DNA from 4 places in the Bradyrhizobium sp. WSM1253 genome. Region 4 is predicted to be linked to each of the others. Evidence: riboswitches for the same ligand, from Rfam matches in the RefSeq annotation. Region 4 holds a riboswitch; each other region holds the start of a gene.

Region 1 (7,793 bases), 4.2 Mb from region 4:
GGTCGACCATGCGTCTTCAATGATGGCCGGACCGCTGACAATCTCGGTCAACGAGGCGCGGTCGATGATGCTTGTTGCGATGTCGTGAAAGCCGTCGAACGAGCAGATGCGCTCGCCGGTGGAGACCGCCCTCACCGCGACGGACGGCCGGCTCACGACGGTGCGCGACGGACGGCGCGCCTGCACCCGCACGGATTCGATGACGCAGCTCTCGCCGGTCGCATAGCCGAACAGCTCGTGGTGCCGGGCCAGAAAATCCTTCTTCAGCGTGATGACGTCGAGCGGTCGCGCGAACGGCACCGGAATGGCGTCGTTCTGCGCGGCGTAGCGCATCAAGGCCACCAGCTCGACCTGGATCTCAGTCGCGGCAACGCCGTTGGCGATGAGCGGCGCCGAAGCATCGTCAATCAGCACCCCGATCCGCTCCGACACACGGGCGAGGTCGATGCCGTCGAGCGCAGCCCGCAGGGTTTGCTGCTGGAGGAAGCTGAAATCGGCGGTGAGACAGCCCAGCGCCGAAAACGCACTTGATGCGCTGGGAACGACGACCTCGGCAATCCCGTAGAGATCGGCCAAGCCCGCGGCATGCATCGGGCCACCACCGCCAAAGGCGAGCAGCGTGCAGTCGCGCCCGTCGATGCCGCGCTCCACGGTGACGCGGCGGAGCGCGCGCGCCATTGTCGCGTTCGCGACCTTGATGATGCCGAGCGCGGTTTCGGTCAGGCTCAGCCCCAGAGTGCGCGCGATCGGCGCGATGACACCATTGGCTGCCTGGATGTCGATTCCGATCCGGTCGCCGAGTTTGGTTTCGGGATTGAGATAGCCGAGCACGGCGTTGGCGTCGGTGATGGTCGGCTCGGTACCGCCGCGGCCGTAGCAAGCCGGTCCAGGCTCTGAGCCGGCGCTTTCCGGTCCGACGGTCAGGCCGCCGGGACCATTGCGCACGATCGAGCCGCCGCCCGCGCCGATCGAGTGAACCGCAAGCATCGGCTGGCGCAGCGGCTTGTCGCCGAGCATGCGGCCGTCTGTCATCTCGGCCTGGCCGTCGACGATCAGGCACACGTCGGTCGTGGTGCCGCCCATGTCGAACGTCAGCATCCGCGATGTGCCGAGCTGGCGCGCGATGCTGACGGATGCGGAGACGCCGGCCGCCGGGCCCGACATCGCCATCACCAGCGGCCGCCGCTTCACGGCGGAGATCGGGATCATGGCGCCGGCCGAATGAAACACCTGCAGGCCGGGACCGATCGGCAGTCGCAGTTCCAGTTCGCTGAGATACTCCACCGCGATCGGCATGGCGGCCGCGTTGAACACGGTCGCCGAGGTCCGCTCGTATTCGCGCGCCTCGGGATTGACCTCGTGCGACAGCGAGACGTGGGCAACGACGCCCTTGAGCCGCTCGCCGAGCATTTTCTCGTGGACGGGATTGGCATAGGCGTGAAGCAGTGCGACCGCGACGCTCTGCACGCCGGTCCCCTTCAGCCAGGCCACCAGGCGCTCGATCTCCGCTTCATCCAACGCCTTCAGCACCTTTCCCTCGTGATCGAGGCGCTCGGCAAGGCCAAAACATCGTTCCGGCGGCACGAGCGGCGACGATTTTGGCGGAATGTCGAGACGGTAGAGATCGCGGCGGCGGTAGCGCGCGATCTCCAGCACGTCGGAAAAGCCCTCGGTCGCCACCAGCGCCACTTTCGGCAGCCGTCCTTCGACGATGGCGTTGGTGACGCGCGTGGTGCCGTGGACGAAGCGCTTGACCTCGCTCTTGCGCAGGCCCACCGCCTCGATTGCCTCCAGCATCGCCTGAACCGGAGCTTGAGGTCGCGACGGCACTTTCGCGATCCGCGCCTCCGCGGGGGAGTGCCGGATCGCGATGATGTCGGTGAAGGTGCCACCGATATCGGTGCCGACCTCCCAGTGATTTTCGTCAGTGTTCATGCGTGGGTCAGTTGCGGACGACGTTCGAACCGGACGCCGGGTGCTTCCCGTCCTTCGCGAGGTTCAATCGCAAACCGAGAGCGCTCATCGTCATCCCCTGTCATGCCACTGCTTGCGAGCGTGCGACAGAGCGATGGGCTTCGGATAGGGCCAGCGTTGTCGCAACGCACAGGACCAGCACGCAACCGGCGCTGCCCGCCGAGGCACATTTTAGTGCAGCGCTGCCCGCAGGGAGTGCACATCGGTGTGGATCGTTCCACGCGCGCTAAGTGCAGCGCACCACGAGTTTTCCCGGACGAAACGGCACATCCGCTGCACTGCAATCCACGCGCCGCGGACGCACTGTCTAATTTGCAGGCGATCGATCGGCGCTACGGACCATACGATTGCTTATGAGCTATGCATGGCAGTCGGCTCAGCCTCTCTTTATTGTACGATCAGTAAGCGGTCGTTTTGCCCACTCAACGCCTCGCGACCAGGCGACGCGAGCCGATGACGATGCCCGTGATGGAGAACAGAAAGCCGAGGGCGCAGAGCCCGACGACCAAGCCGTCGCGCAGCAACGGATGCGCGACCAGGACCGGAAAGTCCAACGTGTGCAGCGCGCCGTAGAACCAGCGATAAGCCCGCCGCGACGAATCCAGCCTTTGCAGCAAATTGCCGTCCGCGCCGTCGATGTCGAACCAGAGGTCGCCGCAGGAGGAGCGGTAGACCGGGGCACCAGGGACGGTGGACTGCGCGGGATAGTTGTCGTTGTCGGCAAGTATCGACGGTGCGCCGCAGCCGGCTGCGAGGCGCGCGGTCAGCCCCTGGACCTCGTGGACATCCAGAGATCCCGTTGGTCCGTCGCGCGGCGCATCCCCTGCCTTGATCAAGGTCTGAGCGGCAACGCCCGTGCGATCCCGCCGATAGAGAGTGCCGTTGAAGGCAAACCATTCGATCTCGCGGACCGACGGCGATACGGGCTGGCGATCGAGCGATCGGGCCGCCGTCCAGTTCGGTGGGGCGTTCATCACGCTGGATTCAGCCGAGGTCAATTGCCCACGCGAGAACAGCCGTCCGTGATCCATGGAGAGCCAGCCACTGAAAATCCAGCTCAGCACGAAGACCATCGCCGCGAGGCCGATGAGATGATGCAGCGCATGCCAGCCACGATAGGGCGACCCGATCAGACCGCTTTGAGGTTTGATCCGCGCAAGCCCGAGCACAGCGCCAAGCAAAGCTGCGATCAGGGCCAGCAGCGACAAGGTCCAGACCACGCGATCCCACAGCGACCAGTTGCTTCGCAGAACTGTCGGATAGATCCAGTGCAGCACACTTCCGGCGAGATTCCATCCGCGCTCGCTGCGCGTCGTATCCAGAACGATTTCGCCGGTGAGCGAGGAGACATAGAGCTCCGTTCCGGCGGCGTCGCCCAGGGCAACCCGAAACAGGGGCCGATGGCGGTCAAAGCCGTTCGGCACGCTCCATTGATCGTAGTCCGCGCGCGCAACGATCGCGGGCCGCGCGGCATCCAGCCCCCGGCTGCGAGCGTGATCTCGCGCGATGGCCAGCGCGACCTCGGAAGACGCGACCGAGGCGCCGCCCCCGTCGGAGGCACGCACTGCGTCCGCGCGCGACGGCCCCGCGACGACATAGACCGGTCCGTCACTGCGCTGGATCAGGCGAACGCGGGTCGCATCCGCAATGCCGCTCGCGGCAACCACGTCGGCGACCGCAAGCCTCGTCTCAGCGCGATCCAGCGGCACGAGCCCGGCAAAGCGTTCCGCTTCCGTCAGGGACGGAAACGGAACGAAGTGCATCACGATTCCCGTCGCGAACCACATCGCGAACAGCAGGCAGAACGCGATCCCGAGCCATCGATGCAGCAGGACGATCGCGCGCATCATCGATCAGCGTCCTACCATTTGAACGCGGCCGAGAGTTCATAGGTGCGCGGCGCGCCCAGCAGGATCTGGTCGGGATAGAACGGATCGCCCCAGATCGCGTAATGCTTGTCGGCGATGTTGCGCACCCGGAAGGTCAGGCGGGCCTGGTCGACCGCGTTGAACACGGTCTTGGGGATGTCGACGAAGGCGTAGACGTCCGCAACAGTGTAGGCTTTCAGCGTCACGGTGTTGGCATCGGTGTTGTAGCGGTCGCCGACATGGCGGCCGGTGATACCGAACTCGACCGCCCAGGGCGTGAAGAACCGGTATGACGCGCCGGCATTGGCGACGACGCGTGGCACGTTCGGCGGCGTGTTGCCGGAGAACGAGCCGCCGACAAAATTGTAGTCGGCGTAGCGCGCATCGACATAGGCGATGTTGCCCCAGAGACGCAGAGGCTCGATCGGACGCACCGAGGCGGCCAGCTCGACGCCCTTCGACTCCTGCCGTCCGGCCAGCTTGAGCTGCATGCCGCCTGCCGCGGCATAGACGTTCTTGCGCAGGATGTCGTAGGCCGAGAACGACCACTCCGCCCGGTTGTCCCAGAACAGGTGCTTGACACCAGTCTCGTAGGTGCGCGCGGTGGTCAGGTTGAGCGGATCGGTCGGATTGAGCAGGAAGATGTTGTTGGCCGCGATGTCGGCGCCGGTCGCATATTGGCTGAAGAAGGTCAGGCCCGGAACCGCTTCCCACGTGTAGCCGATACGGCCCGTGGTCGGCGCCCAGGATTGCGAGAACGGGAAGTTCGCCTTCTCCAGACCGAACTTGTCGGTCGAATTACGGTCGAGCCCGATATGCTCGACGCGCAGGCCGCCAACCAGCGCGAAGCTGCGCGTGAGCTTCAGCCGGTCCTCGAATGACAGCGCCTCATTATCGATGCGCGCAGTCTGCTGCTGAATGGTGAGCAGGCCGTAGTACCCGCGAGGCGGATCGACCAGCGGAACGGAATCGCCGGGGAAATTTGCGGCGCCCGGCCTCACGAAATCAAGGTAGCTTGAGGACAACGTCGTGACCAAACGGTTGTCAAGGCCGGCGATATTCGCATCCCAGATCAAGTCGGTGACGTTGCCGACCAAGCGTTGGCTGTGCGCGACGTAGAAACGCTCACGATCCACCATGTTGGTACCGGAATTGAACGCCTCGACCTCATTGTTGAACCACGTGCGCTCCGCGCCGTAGCCATAGGCCTGACTCTTCAGCGTCAGGTCTGGCGCGAGCTTCAGCTCGAAACCGCCGCGCAACCAGACCTCCTGCGCGACGTTCCTGTTGTCGAGGACGTTGTAGTTGGTGTTGAAGGTGCGGTCATCGATCGTGACCGCACCGAGATTGGTTTTGTTGTAGTTCGAGATGTAATTGCCGGACACGATCCCCGTCGTCGCATGCGAGCCGCTGAAGGCAATCGGCACCAGCGGCGCGCCCCAATAGGCTTTCGAGCGATCCTCGCGGTACTCGATCGCGCCCCAGACCTTGAGGCTATCGGAGATGCGATAGTTGAGCTGGCCCGACACATCGAGCGTCTTCGTGTTGGTGTCGTCGGCAAAGCCGTTGAGCGAGGAACGGCTGACGTCGAAACGGTAGTCCAGCCCCTGCACATTGGTGCTGCCGCCCGAGCCGTAATGCGCGCGGAACGAGTTCAGCGAATCCCAGGAGAAATCCGCCTCGTTCCGGATCGGACCGGTGTGCGGCTGCTTGGTGACGAAGTTGATCGCGCCGCCGGCGGCGCCCTCGCCCGACATCAGTGACGCCGGACCCTTCAGGAATTCGACAGCTTCCAGATTGGCCGTGTCGGTGATCCGCGAGGTCATGTTCTGCGGACCGATCTTGATGCCGTTGTAGAGCGTGTTGATTTGGCTGTTGGTGAAACCGCGCATCGAGAAAGCCGAAGGCTCGGCCGGATTGTCGCCGGCTGTGACGCCAACCGCTCCCTGCGCGACGTCGGACACGGTGCGGTAGCCCTGCTCGCGCATGGTTGCGGCCGAGATCACCTCCACGGTCGCGGGCGTTTCGCGCACGGTCAGGCCGAGGCGAGAGGCGCTTTCGGCGACTGCATTGGTGTTGAGCGGCGTCTGTGCTGCCGCGGTCGGCACGACGGGCTTGGGCGCTACAGATGCAGCCGCCGGCCGGCGCGCAGCTGCGCGGCGTGGGCCCTGCGCTTCTCGGCCGGCCGGCCTGGCCTGCTTGCGGGATTGGGCCGGCGTCACCTCGACCGGCGGCAGAGGTTCGCGGGCCTGCTGCGCCAGTGCGCCGGGAGGATCAAGCGCGGCAAGGGATGTGAGCGCGGCGGATGCGAGCAGGAACGCACGCGGTCGTACAATGCGAACAGGAGACACGGTCTTGGACCTCGGTATGACGTCAGTGGCACGTCACAGCGAACCAAGGTCCCATCTTCCGGCTTATAAGCCTTCCGATGAAGCCGAATGTCTGTACTCCCCGACCGACATCTTCGCGTGTGACCACGGCTGACGGCAGGTCTCCTGGCTCGCGGGTCACTACCTTGCGTCGCCTTCCCGGGACCGAGATACCCAGTGGCTCGTGACGCAAGATTCGCCGCTTACAGTTGCGGGGGCAGCCACGGCATTGGGGACAATGTCCCCGCACCGCATTCCCTTTTCATCCCCTCTCGGGGAAACCGTCGCGAGCATCTAGGATTACGATCAAGACAGAGTCAATGTGCCAGTTGCGGCGTTATTGCCACAACGACCAACTTCCTCGGAGATAAGCATGGAAGGCGAGACCTTCCTCTGGCTGATACGGCACGCGCCCGTCGATGGCGTCACGGGGACGATCCATGCGGCCGACGCACCGGCCGATCTCGGCGATCGCGCGCAGCTGGGGGCGCTGCGGCAGCGTCTGGCGCAGGACGCCGCGAGCTATGCGAGCCCGTCGCGTCGCACGGTCGAAACGGCCCACGCGCTGGGGCTCGAGCCGCTGCAGCTGGACGAATTCAGCGAGCAGAATTTTGGCGACTGGACCGGTCGTCGGCATGACGAGCTCGCCGCGACTGGTGGCGAGGCCTATGCACGGTTCTGGAGCGATCCGGCGCGCGCACGGCCGCCGGGCGGCGAAAGCTTTGAGGATCAGGTCGCGCGGGTGCGGCTGGGTTTGTCGAAGATCAGCAGCGGGGCCGCAACGCTCGTCGTGCATTCCGGCACGATCCGTGCGGCGCTGTGCATCGCGCTGGATCTGACGCCAAAAGCGGCCCTGCGCTTTGTGATCGATCCGCTGTCGCTGACTCGGATCGACCGGCTCTCGACCGGCTGGCGCATCGTCTCGGTCAATCAGCGGACGATTTGATCAGGCCGGACGATCAGGCACATTGGCCTGCGCAAAGGTCGCCATCCCGTTGTGGAGCGCACAGGCCGACCGCACCAGCGGCAGCGCGATGGCCGCCCCCGATCCTTCGCCGAGCCTGAGATCGAGGCTGATCAGCGGCTGCACATTCAGCGCGCGAAGCACCAGCCGATGCCCCTGCTCGGCGGACTGATGCGATGCCAGCAGGAACGGCTGGCACGAGGGATTCAACCGCGCCGCAGCAAGTGCCGCGACCGATACGATGAAGCCGTCGATCAACACGGGGATGCGGCCCTGTGCAGCCGCGATAATGGCACCGCAGATGGCCGCAATCTCGAGGCCGCCGACGGCGCACAGGATCTTTTCGGGCGACGCGCCCGTAATGCCATGACGTGCGATCGCGGCGTCGATCACCCGCGCCTTGTGCACACGGCCGGCCGCGTCGATGCCGGTGCCGCTGCCCGCGATCTCTTCCGCGCTCACGCCGAGCAAGGCGGCCGCGATCGCCGCCGATGTCGTGGTGTTGCCGATGCCCATCTCGCCGAAGATCAGAAGATCGGGCTGCCCGGCCTGCGCGCGCGTCACCGCACGTCGGCCGGATTCGAAGGCGAATGCCAGCTCTGTGGAGGTGAGCGCAGC
Region 2 (7,752 bases), 4.2 Mb from region 4:
GACGACGCCTGGCTGGTCGAGCGCGGCACCATGCCGGGCGAGCGCGTGGTGCGGCTCGCCGAGATCGACGCCGCCGACTGCCCCTATTTCGCGATCGTGCTCGTGCACGGCAAGGGCCGGCATCCGGACGCCGCCGAATGACGGGCACGCTGACCATCGCGGGGCTCGGGCCGGGCAGCGACGCGCTGGTGACGCCCGAAGTCTCTGCCGCGCTTGCCGCCGCGACCGACATTCTGGGCTACGCGCCCTATGTCGCGCGCGTGCCGCCGCGACCGGGACTCAAGCTGCATCCCTCCGACAATCGCGAAGAATTACAGCGCGCGAGCGAGGCCTTGCGGCTCGCGGCCGAAGGCGGGCAAGTCGTCATCGTGTCCTCCGGCGACCCCGGCGTCTTCGCGATGGCCTCCGCCGTGTTCGAGGCGCTCGAACAGGCGCCGCAATGGCAGGAGCTGCCGATCCGCGTGCTGCCCGGCATCACTGCGATGCTTGCGGCTGCCGCGCGCGCCGGCGCGCCGCTCGGCCATGATTTCTGTGCGATCAATCTCTCCGACAACCTCAAGCCGTGGGCGGTGATCGAGAAGCGCCTGCGGCTCGCCGCGGAAGCCGACTTTGCCATTGCCATGTATAATCCGCGCTCGGCGAGCCGGCCGGAGGGGTTTGGCCGCGCGCTCGCGGTGCTGAACGAGGCCGGCTGCGGCGACCGCTTCGTGATCTTCGCGCACGCGATCAGCGCCGTCGATGAAAAGATCGAGACCGTCAGGCTGAACGAAGCCCGGCCTGAGATGGCCGACATGCGCACGCTGGTGATCGTCGGCAACTCGCAGACACGCCGCGTCGGCCGCTGGATCTATGCGCCGAGGCAGGCCCGATGACCGAACCACTGCATGATCTCGGCCACGCTCTCGACGCGCAAACGTTCCGGCAGTTGCGGTCGCGCGATCATGATCACGGGCAGGCCGAGCCTGCGGGCTGCGTCGATCTTGGCGCGCGCGCCGTCGCCGCCCGAATTGCGGGCGACGATCCGAGTGATGCCTCGCGCGCGCAGCATCTCCAGTTCGCCCTCAAGCGTGAACGGCCCACGCGACACGATGACGTCCGCGGCGAAGGGCAGCGGCGCTTCGAGCGGATCGACGAATCTCAGCGTGTAGGCGTGCTGCGGCTTGGACGCGAACGGGGCGATGTGCTGGCGGCCGATGGCGAGGAACACATTTGCCGGCGCCTCGGGCAGTGCGGCGACCGCGGCGTCGATATCAGGTATGTCGATCCAGTCGTCGCCGGGCGCTTTGGTCCAGGGCGCGCGCTCCAGAGCGATCAGCGGCGTGCCGGTTTCCGCGCATGCCGCGACCGCATTGCGGCTCATCTCGGCAGCAAAGGGATGCGTCGCGTCGATCACATGCGTGATGTGCTCGCTGCGGATGTAATCGACAAGACCGCTCACGCCGCCAAAACCGCCAATACGCGTCGGCAACGGCTGAGCGGCGGGTGCGCGGGTGCGGCCGCCATAGGAATACACGGCAGCGATGCCGGCGCGCGCGATCTCCGCCGCGAGCAGGCTCGCGTCGGCCGTTCCGCCCAAAATGAGGGCGCGTGTCATGGCTGATCCCTGGCTGACCATCATCGGCATCGGCGAAGATGGCCTTGCCGGGCTGTCCGAAGCAAGCCGAAAGGCGCTCGATGATGCTGAAACTGTCTTTGGCGGTGAACGGCATCTTGCACTGGCCGGTGTAACCGGGTGCGGCCGTCCATGGCCGGTGCCATTCGATGCAGATGTCGTGCTGAGCTGCCGCGGCCGTCCGACTGCGGTGCTCGCCTCCGGCGATCCGTTCTGGTTTGGCGCCGGCGCGAGCCTTGCCGAGAAGCTCCATGGCGACGAATGGATCGCGCATCCGGCTCCCTCGACATTCTCGCTCGCCGCCGCGCGACTAGGCTGGCGCCTTGAAGCGATTGCCTGTCTTGGTCTCCATGCCGCGCCATTCGAGCGCCTCGTGCCACATCTGGCGCACGGTGCACGCATCATTTGCCTCGTGCGCGACGCGAAGGCGGCCGGCGATCTCGCGAAATGGCTGACGGCGCGCGGATGGGGTGCCTCGGCATTCTGGACGCTCACCGCGCTTGGCGGGCCGCGCGAAAGTATCGACGCGCATCGCGCCGATAGCTTCGCAGACCGTCTTGCCGGAACTCTGGTCGCGGTGGCCGTGGAGGCGAGAGGAGCGCAGGGCCTTCCCCGCAGCTCGGGACTATCGGACGAACTCTTCGTCCATGACGGCCAGATCACTAAGCGTCCGGTCCGTGCGCTTGCGCTCTCGGCGCTGGCGCCGCGTCCCGGTGAACGGCTGTGGGACATTGGTGCTGGCTCCGGCTCGATCTCGGTCGAGTGGGCGCTGAGCGGCGGGACGGCGATCGCCGTCGAGGCGCGCGAGGATCGCGCCGCGAACATTCGCAACAACGCAGCGGCGTTCGGGTTGGCGCATCGGATCACAGTCATCGCGGGAAAGGCGCCTGAAGCCCTTGCTGCGCTGGACGGGCCTGACGCCGTGTTTATCGGCGGCGGGCTCGACATCGCGATGTTCGACGCCGTCTGGTCGCGGCTCGCATCCGGAACGCGATTGGTTGCCCATGCAGTGACGCTGGAGACGGAAGCGCTGCTGGGTGAGCTGCACCAGCGCCACGGCGGCGACTTGATCCGGGTCGAGCTTGCGCATGCCACTCCGCTCGGCCGCTACCGGTCCTGGGAGGCGGTGCGGCCCGTGGTGCAATGGAGTGCGGTCCGATGAAGGTCGCCGGGCTCGGATTCAAAAAGGATGTCACGCTGGCCTCGCTGCATGAGGCGCTTCTGGCGGCCGGCGGTCCCGAAGGCCTCGCAGCATTGGCAACGGTCAGCGACAGGGCCGACGCGGAGGTGTTGAAGCAGCTCGCGCGCGAATGCGGCGTGCCGATCAAGGCGGTCGCCGCCGAAATGCTGGCCGGCATCGACACGCCGACCCAATCAAAACTCGTTGCCGAAAAATTCGGGACGGGATCGGTCGCCGAAGCGGCGGCTCTCGCGGTGGCTGGACCTCGCGCGCGATTGATTGCGACGCGGGTGGTCTCGCAGGATCGCACCGCGACCGCGGCGATCGCGGAGGGAGACGGCGCATGACGGTGCATTTCATCGGGGCAGGGCCGGGCGCCCCTGACTTGCTGACATTGCGCGGCCGCGACCTGATCGCCGTCTGTCCGGTTTGCCTCTATGCCGGCTCGCTGGTGCCCGAAGGCGTGCTGGCGCATTGCCCGCCCGGTGCGCGGATCGTCAACACCGCGCCGCTGTCGCTCGAGGAGATCGTCGCGGAGATCGCCGCCGCACATGCTGATGGCAAGGACGTTGCGCGGCTGCATTCCGGTGATCTCTCGATCTGGTCGGCGATGGGTGAGCAGCTTCGCCGCCTGCGCACGCTCGACATTCCCTACACGGTGACGCCTGGTGTTCCCTCCTTCTCGGCCGCCGCGGCTGCGCTGGAGGCCGAGCTGACGCTGCCCGGCCTTGCCCAGACGGTGATTTTGACGCGCACGCCGGGCCGCGCCAGCGCGATGCCGGAAGGCGAGAACCTCGCCGCCTTCGCCGCCACCGGCGCGGTGCTCGCCATCCATCTGTCGATCCATCTGCTCGACAAGGTCGTCGCCGAGCTGACGCCGCATTACGGCGCGGATTGCCCGGTCGCGATTGTCTGGCGTGCGAGCTGGCCCGACCAGCGCATCGTCCGCGCCACGCTCGCAACACTCGACGCTGCTGTCGGCAGCGAGATGGAGCGCACCGCATTGATCCTGGTGGGCAAGACGCTGGGCTCGGCGGATTTCTCCGAGAGCCGTCTCTATGCCGCCGATTACGACCGCCGCTACCGGCCGGTCGGCGCCGAGCCGCGCTTTCCGGAGGTGTCGTGATGGCAGCAGGGCTCGTCATCTCCGCCCCGGCCTCCGGCGTCGGCAAGACGACGCTGACGCTGGCGCTCGCCCGCGCCTGGCGCAACAGCGGATTGCGGGTGCAGTGCTTCAAGAGCGGCCCCGATTACATCGATCCCGCGTTTCATGCAGCCGCTACGGGACGCGCCTCGGTCAACGTCGACAGCTGGGCGATGGATCGCGGGACAATCTCGCATCTCGTCAGCCGCGGCATTGACGCCGATGTCGTGCTGGCCGAAGGCTCGATGGGTCTGTTCGACGGCGTCGCCGCGCGCGGCGTCTGCGGCACCGGAGCGACCGCCGACATTGCAGAGATGCTGGACTGGCCGGTGCTGCTGGTGATCGATCCCTCGGGACAGGCACAGACGGCGGCGGCGATCGCCGCAGGCCTTCGCGATTACCGCGCGGGTGTTCGCCTCGCAGGCGTCGTGCTCAATCGCGTTGCGAGTCCACGCCACGAAGCCCTCGTGCGCCGTGCGCTGCTGGATGTCGGCATCGCCGTGTTCGGTGCGCTGCCGCGACACGCCGAGATCAGCCTGCCGAAGCGACATCTCGGGCTGGTGCAGGCCGAGGAGCAGGCGGAAATCGGCAAGCTGATCGACGAGGCTGCGCGCTTTGTCGCCGAGCATGTCGATCTCGACGCAGTGCTGCGTTCGGCCGCCACCTGGTCCCCGCAACCTGCCGCGAGCGGCGTCAACGTGACGCCGCCCGGTCAGCGCATTGCGTTGGCCCGTGACGCCGCGTTCTCCTTCGTCTATCCGCATATGCTGGAAGCGTGGCGCGCGGCGGGTGCGGAGATATCGACATTCTCGCCGCTGGCTGATGAGGACCCTGATCCGGGCGCCGATGTGTGCTGGCTGCCGGGCGGCTATCCCGAGCTGCACGCCGGCAAGATCGCGGCCAATGCGCGCTTCCGCAGCGGATTGCGCGCATTCGCCGAAACGCGCCCGGTGCACGGGGAGTGCGGAGGCTATATGGTGCTGGGCACCGCTTTGACCGACGCCGACGGCATCAGCCACGAGATGACGGGCCTGCTCGGCCTGGAAACAAGCTTTGCCAAGCGCCGCATGCATCTGGGCTATCGCCTCGCCGAGCTCACAGCGCCGATGCCGGGGCATCGGGCGGGTGCACGCCTGCGTGGCCATGAATTCCACTATTCGACGATCCTCGCGCAGCCCGACACGCCGCTGGCGGTCGTGCACGACGCGACAGGCGCCGTCATCGCCGAGACCGGCTCGCGCCGGGGACAAGCCACCGGCGCGTTCTTCCATCTGATCGCGGAGGACCGGTGAGCGGTTTTGTCTCCTTCGTCTCCGCCGGCCCCGGCGATCCCGAGCTCCTCACGCTCAAGGGAGCCGCGCGCCTGCGCGAGGCCGACGTCGTGCTCTATGACGATCTTGCTTCGGGCGCGATCCTCGATCTGGCCCGGCCCGGCGCCAATCTCGTCGCGGTGGGGAAGCGGGCGGGACGGCCCTCGACCAAGCAGCACCATGTCAACCGCTTGCTGGTCGACTATGCCGTAACGGGCGCGCGCGTGGTGCGGTTGAAGTCGGGCGATGCTGGCATCTTTGGCCGGCTCGAGGAGGAGCTCGAGACGCTGCGCGAAGCGGGCATCGGCTTCGAGATCATTCCCGGCGTCACCTCGGCCTGTGTCGCCGCCGCGCAAGCCGGCATTCCGCTGACCCGGCGTCACACCTCCCGCCGCGTGCAGTTCGTGACCGGGGCGGACGTCACCGGCGAGCTGCCGCCAGATCTCAATTGGGTGGCGCTGGCCGATCCGGAGGCGACGACCGTGGTCTATATGGGCCGGCGGACGTTCCCGGCGCTTGTCGTCAAATTGATCGAGCACGGCCTCTCCCCAACCACTCCGGCGGTGTTTGCCGAATCGCTCGGCCGTCCCGATGAGCGGTTGGTCCGCACCACCATTTCGGAACTTGCCGAGCAACTTGCGCGGGGCGGGGCGGCCTCGACGGCGGCCGTGATCCTGTTCGGCGCGCTGGCGGGGGATTATCCGTCATGACCGCCTCGTCCGCCCTTCGCCCCTTGACGCCCGGCCGGCGAAAGGGGCACACAGGAGAGGCATGGTGCTCGACGCGGCGCAAAGCGCCGGAGCATAATCGGGAATGGGGATGGGCGGACCCAGTTGCGGCGCTCAAAACCCCAGCCGCCCCCGCGACTGTAAGCGGTGAGGGACTTCGATCAGCCACTGGGCCGCAAGGCCCGGGAAGGCCGGAGACTCCCAGTGAACCGCGAGCCAGGAGACCGGCCGTGCACGTTTTGAGGCCAAGGCCGTCGGGTGTGACGGCAAGAAGGATCTGAGCCATGCATATCGAACCCGGACTAGTCTCGGACGCCAAGCTCGTGCTGAGTTACGCAACCGGCATCGCCGTCGGCGGTGTTGCCTTGAAGCTCGCGGTCGAGACCGTGCGCGAGCAGGGCATCACGTCGTTCGCGGCGCGGACGCTCGCCACCACGGGACTCGTGTTTATCTTCTTCGAGATCCTGCCGCACTTCCCCGTCGGCGTCTCCGAGGTGCACTTCATCCTCGGCTCGACCTTGTTCCTGCTGTTTGGCGCTGCGCCTGCGGCCTTCGGCCTCGCGTTCGGCCTGCTGTTCCAGGGCATCTTCTTCGAGCCGCCCGACCTGCCGCAATATGGCATGAACGTCACCACGCTGCTGGTGCCGCTGTTCGGGATCCAGGCGATCGCCACGCGGATCATTGCGCGCAACACGGCCTATGTCGATCTGAAGTATCGCCAGGCGCTGGCGCTTTCGACGACCTATCAGGCGGGCGTCATCGCCTGGGTGGCGTTCTGGGCGGTCTATGGCGCCGGTTTTGGCGCGACCAACCTCGTCAACATCGCGACCTTCGCGGCGTCCTATGCGCTGGTCATCGTGATCGAGCCGCTCGCCGATCTCGGCGTGCTGGCGCTGGCGAAGTCGTTGCGCGGCGTCACCGCGCCCGGCCTCGTCACCCCGCGTTTGCACAACGCGGCTTAAGTGACAAGCGAACGGGCGGCCGTCATGGCCGCCCTTCGCAGGCACGATGCTCACGCTCTCCCTGATAGGCATCGGTTGCGGCGATCCCGAGCAGCTCACGCGCGCCGCGATTACTGCCATCAACGCGGCTGATCTCGTCCTGATCCCGCGCAAGGGGACGGCCAAGTCCGATCTCGCCGATCTCAGGCGGACGATCTGCGCCGATGTGCTCGCCAGCGACACGACGCGCATTGCCGAGTTCGATCTGCCCGTCCGCGACGCCGCTGAAGCGGACTATCGCAAGGGCGTGGACGATTGGCACGATGCCGTGGCCGCTGCCTGGTCGCAGACGATCGCAGATCATCTCGAAGGCGAGGGCAATGTCGCAATATTGATCTGGGGCGATCCCTCGCTTTATGATTCCTCGCTGCGCATCGCGCGGCGGCTCGATCCCTTGCCTGACATCAGGGTCGTTCCCGGCATCACCTCGATCCAGGCGCTGTGCGCGGCGCATGCGCTGCCGCTCAACGATATCGGCGAGCCATTTCTGGTCACGACCGGCCGTCGCTTGCGCGATGGCGGCTGGCCGCAAGGTGTCGATACAGTGGTGGTGATGCTCGACGGCGGCACGGCGTTCCAGTCGCTTGATCCGGAAGGCCTGCACATCTGGTGGGGCGCCTATCTCGGCATGGCCGATCAGATCGTCATGTCCGGCGCGCTGGCCGAGATCGGCCCGCGTATCGTCGCGGTGCGGCAAGAGGCGCGCGAACGGCACGGCTGGATCATGGACAGTTACATCCTCAAGCGCAGGCCGTGAGGCAAGCGAGGCAGCATGCT
Region 3 (7,793 bases), 4.2 Mb from region 4:
CCCATCGGTGCGGCCGATGTGGATTTCGTAGGCCTCGATCGGCTGATCCGTCGCGGCATGCACGGCCGCGACACGCGTCAGCGTCTTCTGCGGGGTCATCACCGTCTCGACCTCCAGAAGTCCGAGACCCGGTGTATCGCCCGCGGGTCCCTCGATCCCCTCGGGATCAGTGACGCTTCGTCCGAGCATCTGATAGCCACCGCAGAGGCCGAGCACATGGCCGCCTCTGCGGTAATGAGCCAGGAGATCGATGTCCCAGCCCTGAGCGCGCAGAAAGGCGAGGTCGCCGCGGGTGGATTTCGAACCGGGAATGATGACGAGGCGCACATCGCCGGGAATTGCCTCGCCCGGCCGCACCATCACGAGATCGACGCCAGGCTCGAGCTTGAGCGGATCGAGATCGTCGAAATTGGCGATCCGCGACAGCGCGAGACAGGCGATCTTGCATTGGCCCGGCTTGCGCGCATCGCTCAGGCCCAGCGCATCCTCAGCCGGCAGCTCGCCGGCGCGCGCGAACCAGGGCAGCACGCCGAAGCCGCGCCATGCGGTCTTTTCTTCGATCAGCTTATAGCCGTCGTCGAACAGCGTGGGATCGCCGCGGAACTTGTTGATGACAAATCCCTGGATCATCGCGGCATCATCCGGGTCGATCACCGTCTTGATGCCGACGAGTTGCGCGATGACACCGCCGCGGTCGATGTCGCCGACCAGCAGGACCGGCACGCCAGCCTTGCGCGCAAAACCCATATTGGCGATGTCGGCCTTGCGCAGGTTCACCTCGGCCGGACTGCCGGCGCCTTCCACCAGCACGAGATCGGCGCGCGCCTTCAGCCGCTCGAAGCTCTCCAGCACCGCAGCCATCAATGACGGCTTCATCGCCGCATATTCGCGCGCACGCGCGGTCGCGATGCGCTTTCCTTGCACGATCACCTGCGCGCCGACATCGGTCTCGGGCTTGAGCAGCACCGGGTTCATGTCGGTGTGCGGCTCGACGCCGGCGGCGAGCGCCTGGAGCGCCTGCGCGCGACCGATCTCGCCGCCGTCGACCGTGACGGCAGCATTGTTCGACATGTTCTGCGGCTTGAACGGGAGCACGCGCAGGCCGCGTCGCACAAAGGCGCGCGCGAGGCCGGCGACGATGAGCGACTTGCCCACGTCCGAGCCGCCCCCCTGGATCATCAATGCGCGCGCCATCGCGAGTTTCTTAGAACTCGACGCCGGCTTGCGCCTTGATGCCGGAGCGGAAGGGATGCTTGATCAGCGTCATCTCGGTGACGAGATCGGCGATCTCGATCAGCTCGTCCTTGGCGTTGCGCCCGGTGAGCACGACATGCGTCATCGGTGGCTTCGAGGTCACCAGGAAATCGACGACTTCGGCGATGTCGAGATAGTCGTAGCGCAGCGCGATGTTGATCTCGTCGAGCACGACCATGCGGAGATTCTGGTCGAGGATCAGCTCCTTGGCCTTTTCCCAGCCGGCGCGCGCGGCTGCGATATCGCGGGCGCGGTCCTGCGTCTCCCAGGTAAAACCCTCGCCCATGGCGTGGAATTGGCAGAGGTCGCCGAAATGGCCGGTGAGCATGCGGCGCTCGCCGGTGTCCCAGGCGCCCTTGATGAACTGCACGACCGCGCAGGGGAAGCCATGGGCGACGCAGCGGACGATCATGCCGAAGGCCGAGGACGACTTGCCCTTGCCGGCGCCGGTGTGGACGATGATGAGGCCCTTTTCGCCGCTCTTGGTCGCCATGATCTTGTCGCGGGCGACCTTCTTCTTCGCCATTTTCGAGGCGTGACGGGCGTCGGTTTCGTCGGCCGTCTGGGTATCCGGTTCTGACGTCATCGGACGGGGTCCTTCGGCTTGACAAGAGGCGGTCGGGGGCAAATGGTGACCCGGCGTTGGTTCCTGTCCTACGACAGGCGAAGAGGGAATGCGATAGGGTCCGAATCGGCAAGATTTGGTTCCAAAATGCAGCCGCCCCCGCGACCGTGACCGGAGAGATGCCCGAAGCCACTGACCCCTAGGGGATCGGGAAGGCGGGGATCGAAGGGGAAACCCTGCTCCGGAAGCCGGGAGACCTGCCAGCGCGGACGATTTTGGACCGGCGGACGGGGTGTTCCGCGACGGGGAAACGGACCTTCGCAAGAACGGTTCGTGGGCCTCATCGCTTCCCGCTGTTTATTCTGGAAGAAGCGATGACCGTCACACTTCATGTCTGCATTACCTGCCGCGCCGGCCAGACGCTTGGCGAGGGCGAGACGACGCCGGGCAAGCGCCTGCATGGTGCGATCCTTGAGGCCGGTGTGCCCGACGGCGTCACCGTGGTTCCCGTCGAATGCCTGTCTGCATGCAACCAGGGTTGCTCGGTCGCGCTCAGCGCGCCCGGCCGCTGGTCTTATGTCTACGGCCGTCTGTCGGATGCGCATGCGAGCGACGTGGTTGCGGGCGCCGCGGCCTATGCGGCCGCGCCCGATGGCCTCGTGCCCTGGCGCAGCCGCCCGGAGATCTTCCGCAAGCAATCGCTTGCCCGCATTCCCCCCATTCTCACCTTGGCCGTCGTGCCGGAGGCCGCCGAATGAATTCGCTCGCAAAAGTCCCGGTCACGGTCGTCACGGGCTTTCTCGGCTCCGGCAAGACCACGCTGATCCAGCACCTGCTTGCCAACGCCAACGGCAAGAAGCTCGCGGTGCTCGTCAACGAGTTCGGCAGCGAGGGCGTCGATGGCGAGATTCTGAAATCCTGCGCCGATGCGAATTGCCCGGAAGAGAACATCATCGAGCTCGCCAATGGCTGTATCTGCTGCACCGTCGCCGACGATTTCATTCCAACCATGGAGAAGCTGCTGTCGCGACCGGTGCGCCCCGATCATATCCTGATCGAGACCTCGGGTCTGGCGCTGCCCAAGCCGTTGCTGAAGGCGTTCGACTGGCCGGAGATCCGTTCGCGCATCACGGTCGACGGCGTGATCGCGCTCGCCGACGCCGAAGCTGTCGCCGCCGGCCGTTTCGCGCCCGATCCTGACGCCGTCGAGGCGCAGCGTGCGGCGGACGAGAATCTCGACCATGAGACGCCGCTGTCGGAAGTGTTCGAGGACCAGATCGCCTGCGCCGACATCGTGCTGCTGACCAAGGCGGATCTTGCGGGCGCGGCAGGGCTCGAAGCCGCCAAAGCGGCGATCACCGCCGAGATGCCGCGCCGCGTGCCGATGCTGGCGATCACCGACGGCGCGATCGACGCGCGCCTCATCCTCGGCCTCGGTGCTGCCGCCGAGAACGATCTCGCCGCGCGTCCCTCGCATCACGACGGCGAGGAGGATCATGAGCACGACGATTTTGCGTCGGTCGTGATCGATCTTCCCGAGGTCACCGATATCGACGCGCTGGTTGCATCCGTTCAGCGGCTGGCGCGCGAGCAGAATGTGCTGCGCGTCAAGGGTTACATCGCGATGGAAGGCAAGCCGATGCGCCTCTTGCTGCAAGCGGTCGGCGAGCGCGTGCGCCACCAGTTCGACAAGCCCTGGGGCGCGGGTGCGAGGCAGTCAAAGCTCGTCGTGATCGGCGAGCACGGAAACATTGATGAAGCCGCGATCAAGGCGGGACTAGGTATCTGATGCACGTCGTCTTCCGCGAGAGCCGCGGTCTCGAGGAGACCGCGATACCAAGGGACATCGGCCAGGACCCGGCCGATCTCGTGGTGCTCTCGTATTCGGATTCCGATCTAGCGGCGTTCGCGGCCGGTTGGCGCCGTGGTCGCGACAGCCTGCCGTCGCTACGGCTCGTCAATCTCGCCGAACTCCGTCACCCGCTCTCGGTCGACACCTATATCGAGCGCACGCTGGCGCAGGCGCGCGGCATCCTCGTGCGTCTGATCGGTGGGGAATCCTATTGGTCATATGGGCTCGCGGCCCTGCAGCAACTGGCGAGGGAGCGCGGCATCGTGCTGGCCGTGCTGCCGGCCGACGGCCGCGACGATACGCGGCTGGACGCGTATTCGACCCTGCCGGTCTCGACGCTGCGGCGGCTCAAGGTGCTCTGCGACACCGGCGGCCACGTCGCATCGCAAGCCGCAATCGCGCAGCTTGCGCTGGCTTCGGGCCTCTATGCGGGGCCTGTTATCGGCGAGATGACCGTGCCCGAGATGGGTATTTACGATCCGGCGCGCGGCGTCATTGCCGCGCCGGCGTCGGATGAGGGCACGCCGCGAGCGCTCGTGGCCTTCTATCGCTCCTATCTCACCGCTGCCGACACTGGCCCGGTCGATGCCCTGATCGCCGCACTGCGCGAGAAGGGGTTCGACGCGCTTGGTGTGTTCGTCACCTCGCTGAAGGCCCCGGGCGTTGCGGATTGGTTGCGCACGTATCTCGCGCAAAATCCTCCGGCCGCGATCGTCAATGCGACGGCGTTCTCGGCGATGGGCGACGACGGCACGATGCCGTTCGATGCCGCATCCTGCCCGGTGTTCCAGGTCGCGCTCTCCACGGCACGGCGCGAGGACTGGGCGAGCTCGCTCCGCGGCCTGTCGCCCGGCGACCTCGCGATGCATGTGGTGCTGCCCGAGGTCGATGGCCGCCTGTTTGCGGGCGTGGTGAGCTTCAAATCGGCCGCGATGCGCGATCCCGATTTGCAATTTTCGCATCTGGCACACAGGCCCGACGAGGAGCGCGTGAAGGCCGTGGCCGCGCGCGTTGCGGCCTGGCAGCGCCTTGCGGAGAAGCCGGCCGCCGAAAAGCGGATGGCACTCGTGCTCTCGAACTATCCGGGCCGCCCGCATCAGATCGCGCATGCGGTGGGGCTCGATGCGTTGGCCTCGGTCGAGGCTTTGGCGTCCGACCTCGCGGAGACCGGCTTCGATGTCGATCCGGTCCATGCGCTCGGTGAGACGCTGCTCAAGCAGACCTTGAGCTGGAGCGTTGCCGATTACCGCGCTGCGCTCTCGTGCCTTCCGCAAGTCCTGCAGGATGATCTCGCGCAAGCCTGGGGCGCGCCGGAGACCGATCCGGGTTGCGGCGACGGCGCGTTCCATTTCGCCGCGATTCCATGCGGCCGGTCGATCATCGCGGTTCAGCCGGAGCGCGGCGATGCGACCAGGCGCGATGCCGAGTATCACGATCTCGCCCGTACGCCGCGCCATGCCTATGTCGCGTTCTATCTCTGGCTCCGAGCGCAGGGCTGTGATGCCGTCGTGCACATGGGCGCGCACGGCACGCTGGAATGGCTGCCCGGAAAATCCGTGGCGCTGTCGCAGGCGTGCTGGCCGGAAGCCCTGATTGGCGATTTGCCCGTCATCTATCCCTTCATCGTCAACGATCCCGGCGAAGCCGCGCAGGCCAAGCGGCGCCTGGGTGGCGTCACGATCGGCCATCTGCCGCCGCAGCTCGCCGCATCGGCGGTGCCGGACGGGCTGCGCAGGCTCGAACAGCTCCTCGACGAGTACTCGACGGCCGATGGCCTCGATCCCGCCCGCCGCCAGCGTCTGATCGCCGCGATCCGCGACGAGGCACGCGCGGCTGGCCTCGAAGACGATCTTGGCCTCGATGCAGCGGCCGCACCGGCCGAAGCGATCCCGCGGATCGACCGCTTCGTCTGCGACCTCAAGGAAAGCCAGTTCGGCGACGGCCTGCACGTGTTCGGCCGCGGCGCCTGCGGTGAAGCGGAACGCGACGCGTTGCGGGCCGCGCTTGCAGGACGGCGCGTCGCGCCGGGGCCGTCAGGCTCACCGTATCGCGGCCGTCAGGACGTGCTGCCGACCGGGCGCAATCTCTTTGCCGTCGATCCGCGCGCGGTGCCGACGCCGTCCGCGCATGCGCAAGGCATCAAGCTCGCGGAAGAATTACTCCGTCGTCATCTGCAGGATCATGGCGACTGGCCGAAGGGCCTTGTCGTCGATCTCTGGGGCTCGGCGACGATGCGCACCGCGGGCGAGGAGTTTGCCATGGCGCTGCATCTGGCCGGCCTCGCACCGCGCTGGGATCATGCTTCCGGCCGTGTGACCGGCTACGACATCATCGCGCCTGCCGAGCTTGGCCGGCCCCGCATCGACGTCACGCTGCGCGTCTCGGGCCTGTTTCGCGACGTCTTCTCAGGCCTCGCGCAATTGTTCGAGGCGGCAGCCGAGGCGCTGTCGGCCCGCGAGGACGAGGGCGACGAAAATCCATATCGCCATCGCACATCGCGCGTGTTCGCCCCGCGTCCCGGACAATACGGCGTCGGCCTCTCGGCAATCCCGGACGACTTCACGCCCGAGACGCGCCACGCCGCCGGCGAAGCCTGGCTGTCGGCATCGTCATGGGCGTTCTCGGCGGACGGCGAGATCAGGCTCGATCGTGCCGGCATCGAGAAGCGGCTCGCATCCGCCGATGCTTTTGTTCACGTGCAGGATTTGCCGGAAACCGATCTTCTGCTCGCGGCCGACTATGCCGCGCATGAGGCCGGCATTGCGGCGGCCGCAGCCCATCTCGGCGCGACAGGGCCATCGCTCTATCATCTCGACGCGACGCGCCCCGAGCAGCCGCACGCGCGTACGCTGACCGAGGAAATCTCCCGTGTCGTCCGCGCGCGCGCGGCCAACCCGGCCTGGATCGCGGGCATGATGCGCCACGGTTTTCGCGGGGCGGCCGAGATCACCGCAACGATCGAGCACATGGCCGCCTTCGCGCATCTGGCCGGCGCCGTGCCGCCGCATCTGTTCGACCTCTATTACGATGCGACGCTCGGCCATGACGACGTCCGCGCCTTCATGGCTCGCGAAAATCCGGCGGCACTCGCTGCGATGGAGACGTGTTTCGCGCGCCTGCATGAAGCCTCGCTCTGGCGGACGCGCCGCAATTCGATTGCGGCTGCGCTGCGGGAGGCGTCATGAGCGCTTCCGTGGTCAAGGGCTGGTGTCCCGGCGCGCTGCGCCCGATGCAATCGGGCGACGGGCTCGTGGTCCGCGTGCGTCCGTTCGGCGGCCGGCTCGAAGCTGCCCAGATCTCCGGACTGGCCCATCTCGCCGAACGCCATGGCAACGGCCTGATCGACGTGACCAGCCGGGCCAATCTCCAGATCAGAGGCGTCAACGAGACCAGCCACAGGCTGCTGCTCGACGGCCTTGCGCAACTGGCGCTGCTCGACCCGGATGCTGAGACCGAATCCCGTCGCAACATCCTTGTGACGCCGTTCTGGCGTGCGGGGGACGCGACCCAATCGCTCGCCGCCGAGCTCGAGGAGGCGCTCGCTGACAGCAAGCTCGAACTTCCAACCAAGTTCGGCTTCGCCATCGATGACGGCACTTCACGCGTGCTTGCGGGCGATTCCGCCGACGTGCGGATCGAGCGCGATCGTTCCGGCGGCCTGCTGGTGCGGGCTGATGGCGACAAACTTGGCCGCTCCGTCGCGCGTGGCGAGGCCGTGACCACCGCGCTCGCATTCGCCGACTGGTTCGTGACCTCAGGCGGCGCCAGAGGGGGGCGAGGGCGGATGGCGGCGCATCTTTCAGCCGGTGCAATCTTGCCGGCGGCATTGCGCGGCGAGGCCGAGCCGGCGCCGATCATGGCCACGGCGCGTCCCGGCCTCTATGCGCAAGGTGCGATGGTCGGGGTCGCCTTCGGGCAGATGGCGCATGCGACGCTCAACCAGTTCGCCGGTTGCGGACATGCGCTGCGCATGACGCCATGGCGGATGGTTTTGAGCGAAGGCAAGCGCGCCATGCCGAACGCGACTGGTCTCATCACCGAGGCCTACGATCCTGCGCTGCGCGTCATCGCCTGCAGCGGCGCGCCACGCTGTCGCGAGGCGCATGCCGATACGCGTGGCCT
Region 4 (7,793 bases):
GCTCCGGACGGCCGGGTGCTCGTGTCCGACTATATCAACGGTCTCCTGGAGCTCGATCGACAGAGAGGGACCATCCGGCCGTTGCTGGGCCACCGCAATTCCGAGTCCTTCAGAGGCTGCAACGACCTGCATATCGCGACCAAACGCGACATCTCTTTCACCAATCAGGGCCAGACTGGATTGCACGATCGTACCGGCCGGGCATTTCGACTGTGCCCTGACGGCCGGATCGACTGCTTGATTTCTAATGGCCCGGGCCCGAATGGCCTGGTGCTCAGTCCGGACGAGACCGTAATGTACGTTGCAATGACGCGCGACAATTGCATCTGGCGCGTACCGCTGATGCGTGATGGCGTGGGGAAAGTCGGACGATTCAGCTGGTTCTTCGCGACGAGCGGTCCTGACGGACTGACGGTCGATCAAAAAGGGAGGCTCTTTGTCGCGCATGATTCCCTCGGCCACGTCTTCGGTGGGGCCAAACGGCGAAAGCGGTCCGCTTGCATCCAGTCCTGCGCAGGGTGGAAGCTGCACGAATGTCGTATTGGACGCGGCACTCGGCGCATTGCTCATTACGGAATCTTCTACCGGATCAGTGTGATGGCTGATCTCGCTCACCTTCCTCGAAATTCGCCAGCAGGCGTGGCAAGGTGGTGCGGAATCTTTTCACGCGCCGGTCCGCCGCACCAAGCTGCAGGAATGAGTGTGGTAGACGACTGGCTAGCCAGTCGCCGAGAGAATGTAATTGGTGACGAATGGATGGCGTTTGTGTGCGGTGATCTCAAACCAGAGCCGGTAATCGCACTGCATGGGAAGCGCAAAAGAAGGATTTGTAATGCTGGGTCGGGCTCCGCCCGGAACGGGCGCCGCCGACCTGTCGCCTTTTGGTCGGGCGGGTCGCGGTATCGCTTCCCACAACGCAGAATGATTGATCGCCGATATTTTCGAACGTTCTCGCCAAGAAGGCCGAAGAGGTAACCGCTCGCGGTGGGAGTCAGCACCGCATCAGCGTCAAGGTTCTCGATCATGCTTGGCCGCGACGCACGCGTGAAGCGTTCGTTTTGAGAAGCAACAAGCCCAGGATTTACTGCTTGAAGGACTTTACCGATAGCACGCTAGCCCAGAGCGCTTTAAGTGTGTGGCGCAGAGGTCGTACTACTGTCAGAGCCTCTTGCGCGCGCGCAATCCTCCAACCCGATAGCCCCTCTCCTCGTAGAAGTGGCGTACCCGTTCTAGGGCCGGATAACCATCCGGAGGCAACGTAACCTCAATCATCTGCCAGCCGCGTCGCTTCGCCTCCGAATCTACCGCCTCGAGCAGATGCCGACCGCAGTCAGAGCTCCGGAAGTCACGAGAAATCCATAGCTCCTGAAGCACGCCGTACGCTCCGGCTGCTCTCACGGCCTGTACGGCCGAGATGCTAGCTACCCCTACAATCTGCCCGGTGCCTTGTTCCTCAACGACAAAAATGAAGCCCTGTTCGGGATCCTGAATCAGGCGCAACGCCGCCTGCTTCGCGCCTTGAAGGCTGAACTCCGGTCCGGGGCCACCTAACTCGGAAAGTAGCTCTTCGACCGCTTTTGCGACCGCGTTCTCATCTCCTGGCACGCTCTTGCGCAAAGCCGTGCCCGCGCTGGACGTGCCTTGCCCTTCAGCACCAACACGAACACCCGACCTGGCCCTCTGGGGGAAATTCATGCTCAGGAGGATACAGAAAACGCAATTGAGAGCAACTATCAGGCTCGGTAGGAAGCAGCACGTCCACACTCGCTATAGGCAACAGAGCTGAGGTAATTGCAAGCCATTGCCGTTCTCAGAATCGACTGCGGCTTGAGCAGCTGCGAACTCATGATGGACTGCCTTCGATTGGAAAACATATCACGGCACACGCCGGTCATGCCGATCAAACATTCGTAAGAGTGATTGCCGATCGTCGCTCACGAACTACTCGCTTCAATAAATCGTGCGCCACGATGATCGCAGCGCCATAGAGCGTCAGCTCGGTGCGTGCGAAGGAGAGATTCCCACCTCGCGTGCGTCACTCGTACTTGAGCGAAGCGCGACAGGTATCATACGCGTGCGTCCGATAAAATCGTCTGAGCAAGATGGCGAAAGATTTTGCACACCAATGCACTATCTTAAGCTTATCTCGAACAATCGAAAGATATCGGGAAGCACAGCTTGTTTGGACCTTCGCTCCTCGTTTAAGGCACCGTCACGGAACAGGAGTGGTTGCGATGGAACATGGGCAGGCCGAACTGGTCGGAGGGAAACCTGTGATCTTCGGGCAACGTAAGGTGCGACCGCGGGCGTGCCTGGCCGTCGGCAAGCGGCATCTGCGCGCCTTTCTACGGGATGTGCTGGAGGATATGGGGTTTGTTATCAGCGAATGCAGGACTGCTGACGAGTTGCCGCACGTACTCCGCACGGAGTTCCCTGATCTGATCCTGCTCGGCATTGGCTCGGACCGCATCGAGCCTGGACGATTGCTCGAGATACTGGTATGCGAAGAGTTTGCAGGCCGAGTGCTGGCGTTCGGAGCGCGCGAGTCGATCATCATGGCGGCAGTGCAGCAGGTCGGTAGTGAATATGGACTTGCTATGCTGCCGCCGCTCAGGGCGCCGTTTGCAGCCGAGACGTTGCGCGATCGGATCGGCATGCTCTTGCCAAGAGAGCCGGCGCCCCGTCCCGCGGTCCATGTCGGAGAAGCCTTACACGCTGGCTGGCTTGAGCTCTGGTATGAGCCGAAGTTTGACGCGTGTACCCTTAGCCGCCGCGGCGCCGAGGCTCATGTGCGAATGCGGCACCCGACCTGGGGCGTTGTTCCACCGGCCTATTTCATCCCGGAATCTCACGATCCGCATTTTAGGAACTTGTCGCAGTTCGTGATCGACCGCGCGATCAAGGATTGGCAGTATCTTCTGGAGCAGCAAACTTCGATCGATCTCTCCATCAATCTCCCGGCAGCATTCCTGATTGACCCGCAGGCGGTACGCGATCTCTGTCGGCGCATGCCGTCGCACGCCGCTTTCGGCGGTTTGACGATTGAAATCGAGAGCGTGGAAGCGATCCAGAACCTAGATCTCCTGGTCGAGGTTGCGCGTGAGGTTCGCTTTCACAACATTGGCCTTGCAATCGACAATGTCGGTGCCAATTGGCCGCAGCTGATGGGGATGACAAAATTCCCGTTCATGAAATTGAAAGTAGATCGTCAGTTCGTCGGCGGCTGCGCGAATGGGCCCCTCAAGCGAACGGTGTGCCGCCATATCGTCGATCTAGCCAAAGAGTACAATGTGCGCACCGTCGCCGAAGGTGTGGAGAGCCAGGCTGACCTAATCGCTGTGGCCGAACTCGGCTTCGACCTTGCGCAGGGCCATCTGTTCGGAAAAGCCATGCCACTGAAGCAATTTGCACAGTCATCTTTCAACCCTGCTCCAGCTCGTCCAAAATAGTTGTGAGTGGCTGAGTGCGGCCAAGCGACGCTCGCGAGCACCGCCATGCCTACTCGGCACCAGGCATGAGGCTGAGCGCAATTCAGTCGGTCTGCAAGGCCAGTGTCGCTCGTCCCGCAGCACTTCATTTCCCTCCGAAGCTTGTTATACCACAAGCCCGTTTTGGCAAGCCTCCAGCGAGTCCTCCGCGCAGCTAGCGTTGCAGCCATGAGCGAGGCTTGCACAAACCTCCAGTCGGGGTGTGTGACCGGAGGTTTGCCGAGATCCGACGTAGACCTGCGTCCGTTCGCGGGTTTTTGTCGCCGCCGGTGGAGGAAGCGTCAGCCTCGCTTGCCCCCGCGCTGACGTGCCAAACAAACCGACGGACGCTTCCAGCGTCAAGTCGCGACTGACTCTCGCAAGAGGGCCCGATAGCTCGTAGCCTGAAATTGAAGCGACCTGTTGCTGTCGCAGACGCAACATGGTCTCAGACCCGGGACAGCCGAATTGGGCAAATTGCCCAACATTGAGCGCGTCTGCGTTTGGCACGGCATTTGAAAGGGATCGCCCATGGCATCGCTCGCCTAAGGAGTCGGAAGGCATGGCTTACAAGATCGTCGCTTCGCAATGCACCGTTTGTGGCGCATGTGAGTTCGAGTGTCCCAACGCGGCGATCAGTCTGAAGCGTGACATTTACGTTATCGATGCCAAAAAATGTACGGAGTGCGAGGGCCATTGCGACACGCCGCAATGCGCGGTGGTCTGTCCGGTCCCTGACACCTGTGTCCCGTCCAAGACAGGATAGGCAGCCCGCGACCAAAAGGCCTCATCGCTCGATTTCGCGAACGAAGTTGTAGATGTGGGACCTTGAGGAGACCACGACCGCATGGGGCGCATCGAGGTCGATTAACATCGTTATCAGCTTAAGACGCTGAGCGACGCCGAGGAACCCCTCAAAGGGCTCTGTCGGAGGACACCGTCGAATTTGTCACGAACAAGGACAAGGCCCTCGATGCTCAGTGGCCGCGTTACGGCCTATCGTCACTGGCGGCGAGTCGAGGCGAGGCAGACCCGGCGTCGAGCGGCCACGGACGCATCGAAGCCGGCGCAAAAGTCGCTGAGCACGTGAACACCTAGTGCACCGAGAAGATCATCTTGGCCAACCTCACGGAGGCGGACGACCTCGTGCCTGGTCGCGGGCCCGCCGAACACCAAGGAGCCGACCTGATCATCCGTTCGGTCCTGGAGCAATCCGGCTTTCGAAATTTCTAGGGAGCCTCGTGGGCTGTGACCAAACGGATGCCGGCCGAGGATGATCGCACCTTCCTGACGCGCAGGTTCGAAAAGTTGCTGACGGAAAAGGTCGCCTCCTCGCGATCACACAGATACCGAAAGCCGCCCGGGTTCGTTCCGGTGGTGGAGCTCAACCGTTACGCGAGCAGGGAGCGAATGCATTTCAAAAGCGGAGCCTCCACAGATCCGGGCGTGTTCACTAGGCCGCGAGCAAGACCGTCTTACCTGCCTAGTGCGCTCGTAATCGCTTGGGCAATATCGCAGCGAGAATCGGTAGGTTGACGCATCGATCCTCGTGCGCATAATTCAAGCCGTCGCGGTCTCCGGATTTCGTTTGATCCGGAGCTAAGAGGGAAGCCGGTGCAATGCCGGCGCTGCCCCCGCAACTGTAAGCGGCGAGCCGCTGTCCAACGAAGTCACTGAAGCCATGCGGCTTCGGGAAGGCCGGACAGCAGCGACGACCCGTGAGCCAGGAGACCTGCCTCGACAAGATATCGTCCACGGGCGGGGCGTCCCGGTGTGCGCCAAGCAGTTGTCGCTCACGCGATGTTCGCTGTCTGCGTCCGCCATGGCCTTTGCCCCAACATGGGGTCTAAGCTATGTCAATCCTTTCGCTTCCCGTTGCCACACTGGGGACGTCACGCATCGGCCCACGACGCGAACTCAAATTCGCGCTCGAGAGCTACTGGGCGGGAAAATCTAGCGAAGCCGAGCTCCTCGAGGCGGGGAGTGGACTTCGTGCCGCTAATTGGGCACGGCAAAAATCCCGCGGTGCGACCGTCATTCCTTCGAATGACTTCTCGCTCTACGACCATGTGCTCGATACCAGCCTAATGGTCGGCGCCATTCCCGACGTTTACGGCTGGAACGAAGGTCCTGTGTCGCTCAAAACCTACTTCACCATGGCGCGTGGCGCTCAAGACGGTGGTCACGCTCAGCATGGGCCCGGCGTAGCCGCACAGGAGATGACGAAGTGGTTCGATACGAACTATCACTACATGGTGCCGGAATTTCACCAGGATCAGATCTTTAAGTATGCCTCTCGGAAGCCGATCGAGGAATATGAGGAGGCAAGAAGCCTCGGTTATCAGACGCGGCCCGTCCTAGTGGGCCCAGTCACTTTCCTGAAGCTCGGCAAAAGCGTAAATCCCGCATTCAATCCGCTGTCGCTGCTTGATCGACTCCTCCCCGTCTATGTCGATGTTCTCCGCGAACTAGCCTCGCGCGGCGCTGAATGGGTTCAGCTCGACGAGCCATGCCTAGTGATGGACGTCGACGAAGCATCTCGGGCCGCTGTCCGCCGGGCCTATGCTCATTTCGCTAAGGCCGTGCCGGCGCTTAAAATCATGCTGGCCACATACTTCGGGGCTGTCGGCGACAATCTTGAAACAGTATTGGCCTTGCCCGTTGCCGGGGTTCATGTCGACCTGGTTCGTGCACCTGACCAGTTGGACGCGATTGTCGCCAGAGCAGGTAGAGATCTAGTGGTCTCGCTCGGTGTCGTTGATGGTCGCAACGTGTGGCGCTCTAATCTGCCGGCGCTACTCGACCAACTTGCTCCTATGGTCAAAAAACTGGGCAGGGACCGTGTTCAGATTGCCCCCTCCTGCTCGCTGCTTCATGTTCCGACCGATATTGAACTAGAGATCGATCTCGATCCCAATCTGAAGACGTGGTTGGCGTTCTCAGTGCAGAAGATCAAGGAACTTTCGATATTGGGCAAAGCGCTGGCTGGCCATGCTGCCGACGTGGCCGATGAACTCACGCTCTCAGAGGATGCATCCGTCACCCGCGAAACATCGCCGAAGATCCACAGTGCGAACGTCGCCGGACGAATGGCCGCGATCGACGATAGCATGCGTCGCCGTCGCAGTGCGTTCACCCAGCGCGCCGACGTCCAGCGCGTCGCCTTCGCATTGCCGATGTTTCCAACCACAACCATCGGATCTTTCCCGCAAACGGCGGACGTCCGCAATGCGCGTGCAGCTCATGCGCGGGGAGCGCTGAATGACACGCAGTACGAGCAGCTTCTGAAAGCGGAGACAGCCCATACCGTGCATTGGCAGGAAGATATCGGCCTGGACGTGCTCGTACACGGTGAGTTCGAGCGCAATGACATGGTTCAATACTTTGGCGAGCAGCTGTTGGGTTTCGCATTCACCAAGCACGGCTGGGTTCAGTCTTATGGCTCGCGGTGCGTTCGTCCTCCTATCCTGTTTGGAGATGTCTCCCGCCCGAAGCCCATGACCGTTAAATGGTGGCGACATGCGCAGTCTCTGACCAAAAAACCCGTCAAGGCTATGCTGACCGGACCGGTGACGATCCTGAACTGGTCGTTTGTCCGTGACGACATCCCGCGGAGCGAGACATGCCGACAGATCGCTCTCGCGATCCGAGACGAGGTCATCGACCTTGAGGCGGCTGGAGCGACCATGATCCAGATCGACGAGGCTGCGTTGCGGGAGGGATTGCCACTGCGCAAATCGCACTGGAAGGACTATCTAGATTGGGCAGTGGACAGTTTCCGTGTTTGCTCCTCCGCTGTCGCTGACGGAACTCAGATCCATACGCACATGTGCTATTCCGAGTTCAACGAAATCATCGATGCGATCGCAGCAATGGATGCCGACGTCATTTCAATCGAGGCGTCGCGCTCCAAAATGGAATTGCTCGACGCTTTCAAGAGCTACAAATATCCTAATGAAATCGGGCCGGGCGTCTATGACATTCATTCACCGCGCATTCCCGCAGCAGCCGAGATCAAGCAGCTGATTGTGTTGGCGCGGCAGCGGGTTTCCGATCGGCAGCTCTGGATCAATCCCGACTGCGGACTGAAAACTCGAAGATGGGAGGAGGTGCGTCCCGCGCTCGTCAATATGGTGGCCGCCGCACGCGAGTTGCGGGCCGAGGCATGATCGTACGGAGCGTGTCGCCAACCTATCTGTGAATAAGATGAACGCGCTTTGGGAGCTCGCGATAACCTTGCGAGCTTCCAAAGTTTCCAGCGCCTACGAATGCCGGTTTGCCCCGGCGGAGGCGATCGCATACAGCGGCGACAAGCTCGAATCCGGC

The links. Region 4 has a riboswitch for cobalamin ahead of metE (5-methyltetrahydropteroyltriglutamate--homocysteine S-methyltransferase). Riboswitches for the same ligand answer to the same signal wherever they lie in the genome.
Region 1: another riboswitch for cobalamin. It lies ahead of BRA1253DRAFT_RS44370 (TonB-dependent siderophore receptor); the one in region 4 lies ahead of metE (5-methyltetrahydropteroyltriglutamate--homocysteine S-methyltransferase).
Region 2: another riboswitch for cobalamin. It lies ahead of BRA1253DRAFT_RS08695 (energy-coupling factor ABC transporter permease); the one in region 4 lies ahead of metE (5-methyltetrahydropteroyltriglutamate--homocysteine S-methyltransferase).
Region 3: another riboswitch for cobalamin. It lies ahead of BRA1253DRAFT_RS08760 (DUF1636 domain-containing protein); the one in region 4 lies ahead of metE (5-methyltetrahydropteroyltriglutamate--homocysteine S-methyltransferase).

The regions. Positions count from the first base shown of each region.
Region 1 is NZ_JH600073.1:1,431,942-1,439,734, forward strand. It holds gene BRA1253DRAFT_RS08665 (hydantoinase/oxoprolinase family protein) at 1-1,935, opposite strand, end outside; gene BRA1253DRAFT_RS08670 (PepSY domain-containing protein) at 2,397-3,824, opposite strand; gene BRA1253DRAFT_RS44370 (TonB-dependent siderophore receptor) at 3,836-6,193, opposite strand; cobalamin riboswitch at 6,310-6,512, opposite strand; gene BRA1253DRAFT_RS08680 (histidine phosphatase family protein) at 6,585-7,157, shown strand; gene cobT (nicotinate-nucleotide--dimethylbenzimidazole phosphoribosyltransferase) at 7,158-7,793, opposite strand, start outside.
Region 2 is NZ_JH600073.1:1,440,147-1,447,898, reverse strand. It holds gene BRA1253DRAFT_RS08735 (precorrin-2 C(20)-methyltransferase) at 1-141, shown strand, start outside; gene cobJ (precorrin-3B C(17)-methyltransferase) at 138-872, shown strand; gene BRA1253DRAFT_RS08725 (cobalt-precorrin-6A reductase) at 848-1,594, opposite strand; gene BRA1253DRAFT_RS08720 (bifunctional cobalt-precorrin-7 (C(5))-methyltransferase/cobalt-precorrin-6B (C(15))-methyltransferase) at 1,593-2,774, shown strand; gene BRA1253DRAFT_RS08715 (cobalamin biosynthesis protein) at 2,771-3,139, shown strand; gene cobM (precorrin-4 C(11)-methyltransferase) at 3,136-3,918, shown strand; gene BRA1253DRAFT_RS08705 (cobyrinate a,c-diamide synthase) at 3,918-5,228, shown strand; gene cobA (uroporphyrinogen-III C-methyltransferase) at 5,225-5,956, shown strand; cobalamin riboswitch at 6,002-6,222, shown strand; gene BRA1253DRAFT_RS08695 (energy-coupling factor ABC transporter permease) at 6,259-6,936, shown strand; gene cobF (precorrin-6A synthase (deacetylating)) at 6,983-7,732, shown strand; gene cobT (nicotinate-nucleotide--dimethylbenzimidazole phosphoribosyltransferase) at 7,748-7,752, shown strand, end outside.
Region 3 is NZ_JH600073.1:1,449,344-1,457,136, reverse strand. It holds gene BRA1253DRAFT_RS08770 (cobyric acid synthase) at 1-1,194, opposite strand, end outside; gene cobO (cob(I)yrinic acid a,c-diamide adenosyltransferase) at 1,205-1,840, opposite strand; cobalamin riboswitch at 1,881-2,099, shown strand; gene BRA1253DRAFT_RS08760 (DUF1636 domain-containing protein) at 2,194-2,577, shown strand; gene cobW (cobalamin biosynthesis protein CobW) at 2,574-3,608, shown strand; gene cobN (cobaltochelatase subunit CobN) at 3,608-6,856, shown strand; gene cobG (precorrin-3B synthase) at 6,853-7,793, shown strand, end outside.
Region 4 is NZ_JH600073.1:5,670,475-5,678,267, forward strand. It holds gene BRA1253DRAFT_RS46260 (SMP-30/gluconolactonase/LRE family protein) at 1-975, shown strand, start outside; gene BRA1253DRAFT_RS28095 (GNAT family N-acetyltransferase) at 1,159-1,617, opposite strand; gene BRA1253DRAFT_RS28100 (EAL domain-containing protein) at 2,235-3,449, shown strand; gene BRA1253DRAFT_RS41835 (4Fe-4S binding protein) at 4,030-4,233, shown strand; cobalamin riboswitch at 5,022-5,222, shown strand; gene metE (5-methyltetrahydropteroyltriglutamate--homocysteine S-methyltransferase) at 5,321-7,636, shown strand.